2 regions of the Enterobacter cloacae complex sp. HYC042_NIDB genome follow, and region 2 is predicted to be linked to the other one. Evidence: predicted binding sites of a transcription regulator. Region 2 holds the regulator's gene; the other holds the start of a gene.
What was found. Region 2 encodes PhoB, which activates phosphate uptake and scavenging genes when phosphate is short. Its sites were predicted from a motif close to CTGTCATAAAACTGNCNNAT; they were not measured.

Region 1: a site for PhoB is predicted at 4,041-4,060, ahead of OKF39_RS03880 (esterase-like activity of phytase family protein). Genes of this name have one in related genera too.

The regions. Positions count from the first base shown of each region.
Region 1 is NZ_CP109650.1:808,773-814,414, reverse strand. It holds gene OKF39_RS03895 (carbon starvation CstA family protein) at 1-1,362, shown strand, start outside; gene OKF39_RS03890 (YbdD/YjiX family protein) at 1,417-1,620, shown strand; partial or broken gene yjiA (GTPase) at 1,631-2,583, shown strand; gene OKF39_RS03880 (esterase-like activity of phytase family protein) at 2,637-3,995, opposite strand; gene OKF39_RS03875 (YfaZ family outer membrane protein) at 4,406-4,951, shown strand; gene OKF39_RS03870 (hypothetical protein) at 4,951-5,271, shown strand; gene OKF39_RS03865 (NAD-dependent succinate-semialdehyde dehydrogenase) at 5,316-5,642, opposite strand, start outside.
Region 2 is NZ_CP109650.1:1,237,414-1,243,055, reverse strand. It holds gene proY (proline-specific permease ProY) at 1-522, opposite strand, end outside; gene brnQ (branched-chain amino acid transporter carrier protein BrnQ) at 604-1,923, opposite strand; gene phoR (phosphate regulon sensor histidine kinase PhoR) at 2,334-3,629, opposite strand; gene phoB (phosphate response regulator transcription factor PhoB) at 3,651-4,340, opposite strand; gene sbcD (exonuclease subunit SbcD) at 4,528-5,642, shown strand, end outside.

The DNA of each region.
Region 1 (5,642 bases), 430 kb from region 2:
TACGCGTTCGTTTCCGCCCTGCTGCCGGTGTGGCTGATTCTGGCTCCGCGCGACTACCTGGCGACCTTCCTGAAAATCGGTGTCATCGTCGGGCTGGCGATCGGGATTGTCATCATCAACCCTGAGCTGAAAATGCCGGCGGTGACTCAGTACATTGACGGCACCGGTCCGCTGTGGAAAGGCGCCCTGTTCCCGTTCCTGTTTATTACCATCGCCTGCGGCGCCGTGTCTGGCTTCCACGCGCTGATCGCCTCCGGCACCACGCCGAAGCTGATGGCTAACGAAACCGACGCGCGCTTTATCGGTTACGGCGCGATGCTGATGGAGTCCTTCGTGGCGATCATGGCGCTGGTTGCGGCGTCGATTATCGAGCCAGGCCTGTACTTCGCGATGAACACCCCGCCGGCGGGTCTGGGCATCACCATGCCAAACCTGCATGAGATGGGCGGGGAAAATACCGCGCTGATCATGGCGCAGCTGAAAGAGGCCAGCGCACACGCGGCGGCGACCGTCAGCTCCTGGGGCTTCGTGATCTCGCCTGAGCAGATCATGCAGACCGCGAAGGACATTGGCGAACCGTCCGTGCTGAACCGCGCAGGTGGCGCGCCGACGCTGGCCGTGGGTATCGCACACGTGTTCCACAAAGTGCTGCCGTGGGCGGACATGGGCTTCTGGTACCACTTCGGTATTCTGTTCGAAGCGCTGTTCATCCTCACCGCGCTGGATGCCGGTACCCGTGCGGGCCGCTTCATGCTGCAGGATCTGCTGGGCAACTTCGTGCCGTTCCTGAAGAAAACCGACTCTCTGGTAGCGGGTGTTCTGGGTACTGCCGGGTGCGTAGGCCTGTGGGGCTACCTGCTGTACCAGGGCGTTGTCGACCCGCTCGGCGGCGTGAAGAGCCTGTGGCCACTGTTCGGTATCTCTAACCAGATGCTGGCAGCCGTTGCCCTGGTGCTCGGTACCGTTGTCCTCGTGAAGATGAAACGCACCAAATACATCTGGGTGACTGTGGTTCCTGCGCTGTGGCTGCTGCTCTGCACCACCTGGGCGCTGGGCCTGAAGCTGTTCAGCACCAACCCGCAGCTGGAAGGCTTCTTCTTCATGGCTAACCAGTACAAAGAGAAGATTGCCGCAGGCGGCGCGGATCTGACCGCGCAGCAGATTGCCAACATGAACCATATCGTGGTGAACAACTACACCAACGCGGGTCTGAGCATTCTGTTCCTGGTGGTGGTGTACAGCATTATCTTCTACGGCATCAAAACCTGGATGAAAGTGCGCAACACCGAAGGCCGTACGGATAAAGAGACCCCGTACGTGCCGGTGCCGGAAGGCGGCGTGAAGACCTCTTCACACCATTAATCTGGTTGTATTCAGCCCCGCTTCGGCGGGGCTTTGTTCTTATCAGGATGGACTATGTTTGGTAACTTAGGCGAAGCAAAAAAATACCTCGGTCAGGCGGCGAAGATGCTGATTGGCATTCCGGACTATGACAACTACGTTGAGCATATGAAGACCAACCATCCGGATAAGCCGTACATGACCTACACCGAATTCTTCCGCGAGCGTCAGGAAGCGCGCTACGGCGGAAGTGGAGAAGGCGGCGTCCGCTGCTGCTAAAGGAGAGACCATGACCCCGATTGCCGTTACCCTGCTGACCGGTTTCCTCGGCGCCGGTAAAACCACCCTGCTGCGCCACATCCTGAACGAGCAGCACGGCTTCAAAATCGCCGTCATCGAAAACGAATTTGGCGAAGTCTCCGTTGACGATCAATTAATCGGAGACCGCGCCACGCAAATCAAAACCCTGACCAACGGCTGCATCTGCTGCACCCGCTCTAACGAGCTGGAAGACGCCCTGCTGGACCTGCTCGACAGCCGCGATCGCGGTGTCATCGGCTTCGACCGCCTGGTGATCGAGTGCACCGGCATGGCCGACCCCGGCCCGATTATTCAGACCTTTTTCTCGCACGATATTCTTTGCCAGCGCTACCTGCTGGACGGGGTGATTGCCCTGGTAGACGCGGTCCACGCCGACGAGCAGATGAACCAGTTCACCATTGCCCAGTCTCAGATAGGCTACGCCGACCGCATTCTGCTGACCAAAACCGACGTGGCAGGCGACAGCGAAAGACTCCGCGAGCGCCTGACGCGCATCAACTCGCGCGCGCCGATTTATACGGTGACGCATGGCGATATCGATCTATCCCAGCTGTTTAACACCAACGGCTTTATGCTGGAGGAGAACATCACCGCAAAACCGCGCTTCCACTTTATGGCAGACAAGCAAAACGACGTGGCGTCGATTGTGGTGGAGCTGGACTACCCGGTGGACATCAGCGAGGTCTCGCGGGTAATGGAAAACCTGCTGCTGTCGTTTGCCGACAAGCTGCTGCGCTACAAAGGCATGCTGTGGATCGACGGCGAGCCGAACCGCCTGCTGTTTCAGGGTGTACAGCGCCTGTACAGCGCCGACTGGGACCGCCCGTGGGGCGATGAAGCGCCGCACAGCGTGATGGTGTTTATTGTATACAGCTGCCGGAAGAAGAAATCCGAGCAGCGTTTGCAGGTCTGAAGAAATAACCGCCTTGCTTCCCCTCTCCCCTGTGGGGAGAGGGGAAGGATGATGGGTAAAATTATTTCAACGCCTCCGGCAGCGTCACAATCCACAGCTCGCTCTCTGACTCCGGCTTCTTCAGCGGCTTCACGCTGAGCGTGGTTTCCACCGGTTTATCATCCAGCGTCAGCTTGCCTTCCTCGTTAACCCGATAGTCCTTGAGCTTTTTGCCCTCGACCGGATGCTGCATCGCCACCTTCACGCCAAAGTCGTTATCGTTCGCCACCGCAAGCCGTTTGCCGTCGATCAGCGCCAGCCCTTCGGCCTTCTCCTGTTTCCAGCCCAGCGCGCGCAGATCGACGACCTGCGTTTTTGCAGCAAGGGTAATGCCGCGCTGCGCCAGGGTTTTCTCATCATCAAACTCCGGGTACTCGCCCGGCTTGTCGAAAGCGGTCAGGTCGCTCGCCTTGCTGAGATCCACCTTGTAGATAAGGTTACGCATCGCGTCATTTTTATCCTCACCCTGTTCAATCAGCAGGATGTGCTGGTCGTCCAGTGCCACGATGTCGCCGATTTTAGCGTCGTTGTTTTTGCTGTAGGCCGCGCTGTCGATGGGGTAGCCGTACATCACCGTTTTCCCGGTCGCCGGGTCGAAGCTGACCAGACGCGTAAACAGCGCCTGCTTTTTGCTCTTACCGTCGATATCCAGCGTGCTTTGCACGGCGGCGATAATCCGCCCGTCCGGCATCCGGGTCAGGCCTTCAAAGCCCCGGTTCGGCTGGCGCCATTTGATAACATTTGGCAGACCGCCCGCGATGGATTTTTCCCCTTCCGCCGCCTGCGGCCCGTGGATCGCCAGAATTTTCCCTTTGCTGTCGACGTTAATCAGGAACGGGCCATACTCGTCGCACAGCCAGAAGCCGCCCTTGCCGTCCGGGGTGATGCCTTCCGTGTCCAGCCCGCGGTTGTCACCCTTCAGAATTTTGAGGGTATCGCTGAACGCCACCTCGTTGGTGGCTCCAATCACGCCGCTTTGCAGCGGCAGGCCGTTAATCTCGCCTTTATCATCATGCAGCGGGCGGGCATCCGTTGCCTCCGCTTTGCCGTTCTGAACGCGAATGGTCATCAGCAGCGGCGCGAAATCCGGCGTGACAAAAATTTTGGCTTCGTTTTTACCCATTTTGGGCGCATCGGCGTTGGGACCGCGATCGGTCACGGTCGCGAAGGTCAGAGCATCGCCCTGCTTGCCCGTAAACAGCAGGCCGGAGCCAATCCCTACCGGGAGTCCATTCGGAAACGCACCGGCAAACGCGCCGCTGTATTTCACGTGTGAGCCGTCAGGGAAGCTGACAACATAGCGCTCAGCCGTGGGCTGCGCCGCCAGGCCAGAGAAAGAGAGCGTACAGCCGATAAGCACAGGAATGATTTTTCTTTTCATATTGTTAGCATCCGGAAAGTGAAGCCCACAACGTAATGAACAAACGTGTCAGAAAAATGACATGGAAAGGAAACGTGGTCGGGCATCTGAACGAATAATGACCATAAAAATGTAAAAATTTGTTTTTTTATGTGATTTTAGAAATGGAATTGGAAATTATTAGAAGCGCAATTAATGCATCTCAAATCACTATCCCTGCCTCGTTCAGATTTCGTTTAGTCAAAAAATTAAACTGTTCCTCAACACCTGAAATTTGCGCGTTGACACGCCGACAACCCAACTTAAGCGTTACAAATAAAGATAAAAGAATTAACAATTACAGCATGAAAAGTCGATTTGCATCACATTTGCAGTCATAAACATCGCTTGTTAAGGTGCTCCCAGATTAATTTGATGATGAGGCACGAAACATGAAAAAACTGAACATTCTTCTTCTTTCTGCACTGACCGCCATCTCGGGTTCCGCACTGGCAATGGGCGGCAGCATTGAGCAGGGTAAAAACTTTACCAACCTCAACCTGGAAATGGGCAAATCCTCATCCGGTGTTTATCTCGAAAGTAACTGGCTGAAAAACACCGACGACGGTACCCAGACCGGTGGCGTGGGCGCAGGCTACAACCTGGAAGTGGGCCCGGTGATGCTGAATGCGGGTGCAAAAGCCATCTACATCGGCCCGAAAAAAGGCGATAACGGCGTGGCCTTCCCGATTGGCGGCGGCGTAAACGTTGCGCTGACCGACAGCATCCACGTCTATGGCGAAGGCTATGCGGCACCAGAAGGCCTGAACAACAGCGTGAAAAACTACGTTGAAGCTAACGGCGGCGTAAGCTGGACCCCAATCAAACCGGTTACGCTGAAAGTAGGCTACCGCCACGTGAGCGTTGACGGCAAAGATGGTCGTCCAAACCACACCCTGATTGATGGCGCATATGTCGGCGGTGGAGTTAGCTTCTGATGAAACACCGCATTACCGCGCTTTGCGTTCTGAGCCTCACGCTGATGCTCACCGGCTGCGTCCAGTACAAATGGGTAAAACCGGGCGTGAGCGACGCTGAGATGAATAAAAAGCTTACGGAATGCGAAGCGCAGGCCCTGATCGATCTGCCTCCGGATAACGTGGTGACCGGTTCGAGCTCGGAAAAAACGGACAAAAAGAACAAGAAAAAGGATATTTCCACGAGCTACACGGTTGAAGACGCGAATGAATATCGCCGGGATACGTTAGTCGACAGCTGCATGTTCAAAAGCGGCTGGGACAAGATCGAAGTACAGTAATCAACTAAAAAAACCTGCCAACCGGCAGGTTTTTTTATTACCTCTTACTTACGCACCACCACCAGCTTCTGGTTCACAAACTCTTTGATCCCCAGATCCGACAGCTCGCGTCCGTAGCCGGAACGCTTCACGCCGCCGAACGGCAGCTCTGCTGCGGTATCGGTGAGCCAGTTGATGTACACCATCCCGGTCTCGATCCGCGACGCCATTTTCTTCGCGCGCTCGATGTCCTGGCTGAACACCGCCCCGCCCAGGCCGTAGTGGGAGTCGTTCGCCAGCGCGACCGCCTCGTCGTCGTTTTTCACCACGTACATCTGCGCCACCGGGCCGAAAAACTCTTCGAAGTACGCCGGGTTCTCACGCGATATATT
Region 2 (5,642 bases):
CCCCCAGATGATGATCCCGAATCCCGCCACAATCATGATGATGATAGTCGCGACCTTGAAGAAGGAGAACCAGAACTCCAGCTCGCCGAACACCTTCACGCTCATCAGATTGACGGCGCAAATGAGCAACACCACGCTCAGCACCCAGATCCAGTGCGGCACCGCCGGGAACCAGACGCCCATGTAGATGCCAAACGCCGTTACGTCGGCAATCGCCACAATCAAAATTTCGAAGCAGTAGGTCCAGCCGGTGATAAACCCGGCCAGCGGGCCGAGGTTTTCCTGCGCGTAGCGGGAGAAGGAGCTGGCAGACGGGTTGTGAACCGACATTTCGCCGAGGGCGCGCATGATGATATACGCCGCCACGCCGCCGATGATATAGGCCAGCAGAACGCTTGGACCGGCCATTTTGATGGCATCTGCCGAGCCATAAAAAAGACCGGTGCCGATAGCAGAGCCCAGCGCCATAAAGCGGATGTGGCGCGTGCTCAATCCACGTTTAAGTTTGTTAGTGCTTTCCATTTAAATCTTGCCATTCAACACGAAAAAAACAAAAAACCACGGGGCCTTAAGCCCCGTGGTTAAACAGTTTGTTGCCGTTGATTAATGAGCGTTCGATGTGACCTGACGCCCTGCAGCACGGTCCCAGATAACCGCCAGAACCAGTGCAACAACGGTAGGCATCAGCCAGGCCAGGCCCTGCTCGGACAGCGGCAGACGCTGTGTCCAGGCTGGCAGAATTTCAGCGAACGCTGATGCTTTAATCCCGTCAAGGATACCAAAAATCAGGCTGATAAACATGGCTGGCGCAATAATTCGTGAGGAGTTATGCCACCACGGACGGGTGAAGCTCAGCACCACCAGCACGATGCATGGCGGATAGATCGCCGTCAGCACCGGAATAGAGACCTGAATCAGGTGGCTCAGACCGAGGTTAGACACCGCCATCGAGAAGATACCGAGGATAAACACCAGGGTACGGTAAGAGAGCGACAGATACTGCGCAAAGAACTCTGCGCAGGCGCAGGTCAGGCCAACCGCGGTTACCAGACACGCCAGGAAGATCAGCGCCGCCAGCAGCATGCTGCCCGCCCCACCGAAGGTGTGCTGAACGTAAGCGTGCAGGATAGCCGCACCGTTCGCGTTCTGATCAACCAGCATCGCGCTGTCAGAGCCCAGGCGGAACAGCGCCAGATACAGCAGCGTCAGGCCCACACCGGCCATCAGGCCAGCCCAGATGGTATAACGGGTCAGCAAACGCGCTTCGGTCACGCCGCGGGAACGCGCGGCGTTAACGATAACGATACCAAACACCATCGCGCCCAGCGTATCCATCGTCAGGTAGCCGTTCACAAAGCCGTTAGAGAACGCGGCGTTTTTATAGGCATCCATCGCGTCGCTAATCGGGCCGGCTGGCCAGATGATGGCCGCCACGGCCAGCACGATCAGCGCTACAATTTTCAGCGGCGCCAGGAAGTTACCTACCGTGTCCAGCAGCTTGCCCGGATAGAGGGAAACCAGAATCACGATGGCGAAATAAATCAGGCTGTAGATGAACAGCGGCATCGCGCCGTCGCCGGTCAGCGGGGCGATGCCCACTTCGAAGGAAACGGTCGCGGTACGCGGGGTGGCAAACAGCGGACCAACGGCCAGATAGCAGACGGTAGCCAGCAGAACGCCAGCCACTTTGCCAATCGGGGTGCTAAGGCTATCCACGCCGCCACCGACTTTCGCCAGTGCGATAACGGTCAGTACCGGCAGACCCACGGCCGTAATCAGGAAACCGAACGCGGCGGTCCAGACGTGTTCACCCGCCTGTAAGCCAACCATTGGAGGGAAAATGATGTTGCCTGCGCCAACGAACAGCGCAAATGTCATAAAGCCCAGCGCGATAATGTCACGCGATTTTAAGTGATGGGTCATAAAACCTTACTGCCTGTGGATGTGGTGTTGAAAACGTTGAGATTTTTCGATTTCCCTGACGGGACGATACAGCCGAAAATTTGCTCAATTTCAGCGGGAAATGCTCCCGTCCTGGCGTGGAGAAGAATAGTTTTTCGATTTACCACGCAAATACAGTCGGTCTGACAGTATCTGGGGGGCAATTTAAACGCTTATAACGTTTAAAGGCAAGGAGGGATCGCAAAACCAGAACAATATGCCAGTATGAAAACGCACACCAGAACAATGCGCTAATTATAGGAAAAACCCATGGCTAATCATGCGAACAAAAAATAGCCAACCGTATAAAATTCACACGCGTTTCGCTTGACTGCAAAGCAAACGGGCCAGCGATGGCTGACCCGTGGAAAGGTAAAATAACACGCCTGCCGTCAGGCGCTCTTTTTGGCAATTAATCGTTCCGGAATAACGAAACTAAAGCGGGTTCCCTTACCCAGGGTACTCTGGATATCAAGACGGCTTTCATGGTGATTCACCGCGTGTTTCACAATCGCCAGCCCCAGGCCGCTCCCCCCCGTCTGCCGCGATCGCGCTTTATCCACCCGGTAGAAGCGCTCGGTCAGGCGCGGAATATGCTCCGGGGCGATCCCCGGCCCGTTATCCTCAACGCTAAACTCGGCGCCTGCCGGCGTATGCTGCCAGCGCACCACGATATCCGTTCCTTCCGGCGTATGGTTTACCGCGTTGTACACCAGGTTGGAGATGGCGCTACGCAGTTCATCCTCGCTGCCCAGCACCTTCAGCGTGTTGTCGACGTCAAAGGTCAGCTGATGTTTTTTATGGCTTAACGTCTGCGCTTCACGCTCGACGACGCGCAGCATCATTGGCACATCAATGGTGTCATTCAGCGCAAGAGAAGGCGCCGCTTCAATCTTTGACAGCGTCAGCAGCTGCTTCACCAGCCCTTCCATACGGTGCGTTTGCTCGCGCATCGTATGCAGCGCTTTTTCACGCGGCGCGCCTTCCAGGGTTTGCTCCTGCATCATCTCCAGGTAGCCCTGCAGCACGGTCAACGGGGTGCGTAGTTCGTGGCTGACGTTGGCGAAGAAGTTACGACGCGCCCCTTCCAGCTGGTGCATCTGGGTGACGTCGCGCGCCACCATCAGCCACTGGCGATCGCTGTAGGGCATCACGCGGATTTCCAGATGGCGACCGTTATTCAGCTTCAGATTGTGGGGACGGGTGAAATCACGCTTTTTCAGATACAGCGTGAACTCGGGATAACGCAGAAGGTTAAGGATATTCTGACCATTGTCGTCCGGCCAGCGCAGGCCCAGCAGCTGTTGCGCAAGCCCGTTACACCAGAAAATAGTTCCTTCTTCTGTCGTCAGGATCACCGCATCCGGCAGCGACTCTGCGCCGCTGCGAAAGCGTTTGATCAGGCTTCCCAGCTCGCGGCGACGCTTTTTATTACGCATCTGCATCTGGTGCAGGCCGTACAGCAGCGGCTCCCAGCTGCCGCTTCCCGGCGGCGGGGTCATACTGCGGTCCACCCACAGCCACCAGGAGAGACGCAGCAGGTTCCAGAAATGCCAGGCTAACAGCCCGGTGACCGCCGCCAGCAGAAACCACGGCAGATGCCCAAGTAAGGCCCCCAGAAGAAGGGCCGGAATACAGCATAAGATCAGTTCAAAGACGAGCCTTTTCCATGACAGACGTTCCAGCACGCGTCACACTCCTGTCATTATTCAGAAACGGGTCGAGAAACGATAACCCGTGCCGCGGACCGTCTGTACCATGCGATCGTGGCCGCTCAGTTCCAGCGCTTTTCGCAGGCGGCGGATATGTACGTCAACCGTCCGGTCTTCGACATACACGTTAGTTCCCCAGACGTTATTCAGCAACTGCTCGCGGCTGTAAACGCGTTCCGGATGGGTCATAAAGAAGTGCAGGAGTTTAAATTCGGTAGGCCCCATGTCGAGGGGATTTTCGCCGGTCATCACGCGGTGTGACGTTGGGTCAAGGCTGAGGCCCTGCATCTCGATCACCTCTTCCACCGCCATCGGGGAAATACGGCGCATGACGGCCTTAATGCGGGCAACCAGCTCTTTCGGGGAGAAAGGCTTGGTAATGTAATCGTCCGCGCCGGTCTCCAGACCGCGCACGCGATCCTCTTCCTCTCCGCGCGCCGTGAGCATCACCACCGGGATGTCGCGGGTCAGCGCTTCACGCTTCAGATGTTTGATAAACTGCAGTCCGGAGCCGCCGGGCAACATCCAGTCAAGCAGAATCAGATCGGGCCAGGGTTCATTCAGCTGGTTCACCGCGCTGTCATAATCTTCCGCTTCAACCGGCTGGAAGCCATTTTGCTCGAGCACGAAGCACACCATTTCACGAATTGGAGCTTCATCTTCTACGACCAGAATACGTCTCGCCATACTTTGCCCTGTCTTATCTTATTTAAGTTACAAGTTTGTAATGCGGCGCCATTATGCGTCAGATTTATGACAGATTTATGAAAAACAGTACCACTATAAATGGCAAACTGTTGTTTTATTACAGCGGTTATTTTCCTTTCCCTGACAGTTTATAATCGCCCGCATCGTTTTTCGCCACGGATCTCCTATGCGCATACTTCACACCTCGGACTGGCATCTGGGTCAAAATTTTTACAGCAAAAGCCGTGCGGCTGAACATGAAGCGTTCCTGAACTGGCTTCTGGAAACGGCCCAGGCGCACGAGGTGGATGCCATTATTGTGGCGGGTGACATCTTTGATACCGGTTCGCCGCCGAGCTATGCGCGTGAACTGTATAACCGCTTCGTGGTGAACCTGCAGCAGACCGGCTGTCATCTGGTGATTGTCGCCGGAAACCATGACTCCGTCGCCACGCTCAATGAATCCCGCGACATCCTGGCGTTTCTCAATACCACCGTGGTCGCCAGCGCCGGGCACGCGCCGCAGATCCTGAAAAAACGCGACGGGTCGCCGGGCGCGGTACTTTGCCCGATTCCCTTTTTACGTCCACGCGACATCGTGCACAGCCAGGCGGGACTGTCGGGCGCGGAAAAGCAGCAGCATTTATTGCAGGCCATCACCGACTACTATCACCAGCAGCACGCGGAAGCCTGTGCCCTGCGCGGTGAACAGGCCATTCCGGTCATTGCCACCGGGCACCTCACTACCGTCGGGGCCAGCAAAAGTGACGCGGTCCGCGAGATCTATATCGGTACGCTGGACGCCTTTCCGGCGCAAAACTTCCCGCCCGCGGACTACATCGCGCTCGGGCACATTCACCGCGCCCAGGTCATCGGCGGCTGCGAGCATATCCGCTATTGTGGCTCCCCTATTTCGCTCAGCTTCGATGAAACCGGAAAAGCCAAATCCGTGCATCTGGTGAGCTTTGATGAGGGCAAACTCAGCGCCGTCGAGACGCTGGAAGTGCCGGTCACCCAGCCGCTGGCGGTGCTGAAGGGCGATCTGGCTGCCATCACCGCCCAGCTTGAGCAGTGGCGCGGCGCTGAGCTTAACCCGCCCGTCTGGCTGGGTATTGAAATCACCACCGATGACTACCTGCACGCTATGCAGCGGAAAATTCAGTCGCTGACCGAAGAGTTGCCGGTTGAGGTGCTGCTGGTGCGCCGCAGCCGCGAGCAGCGCGAGAAAATTCTGCTCGGCGCCCAGCGCGAAACGCTTAGCGAACTGCGCGTAGAAGAGGTGTTCGAGCGCCGACTGTCGCA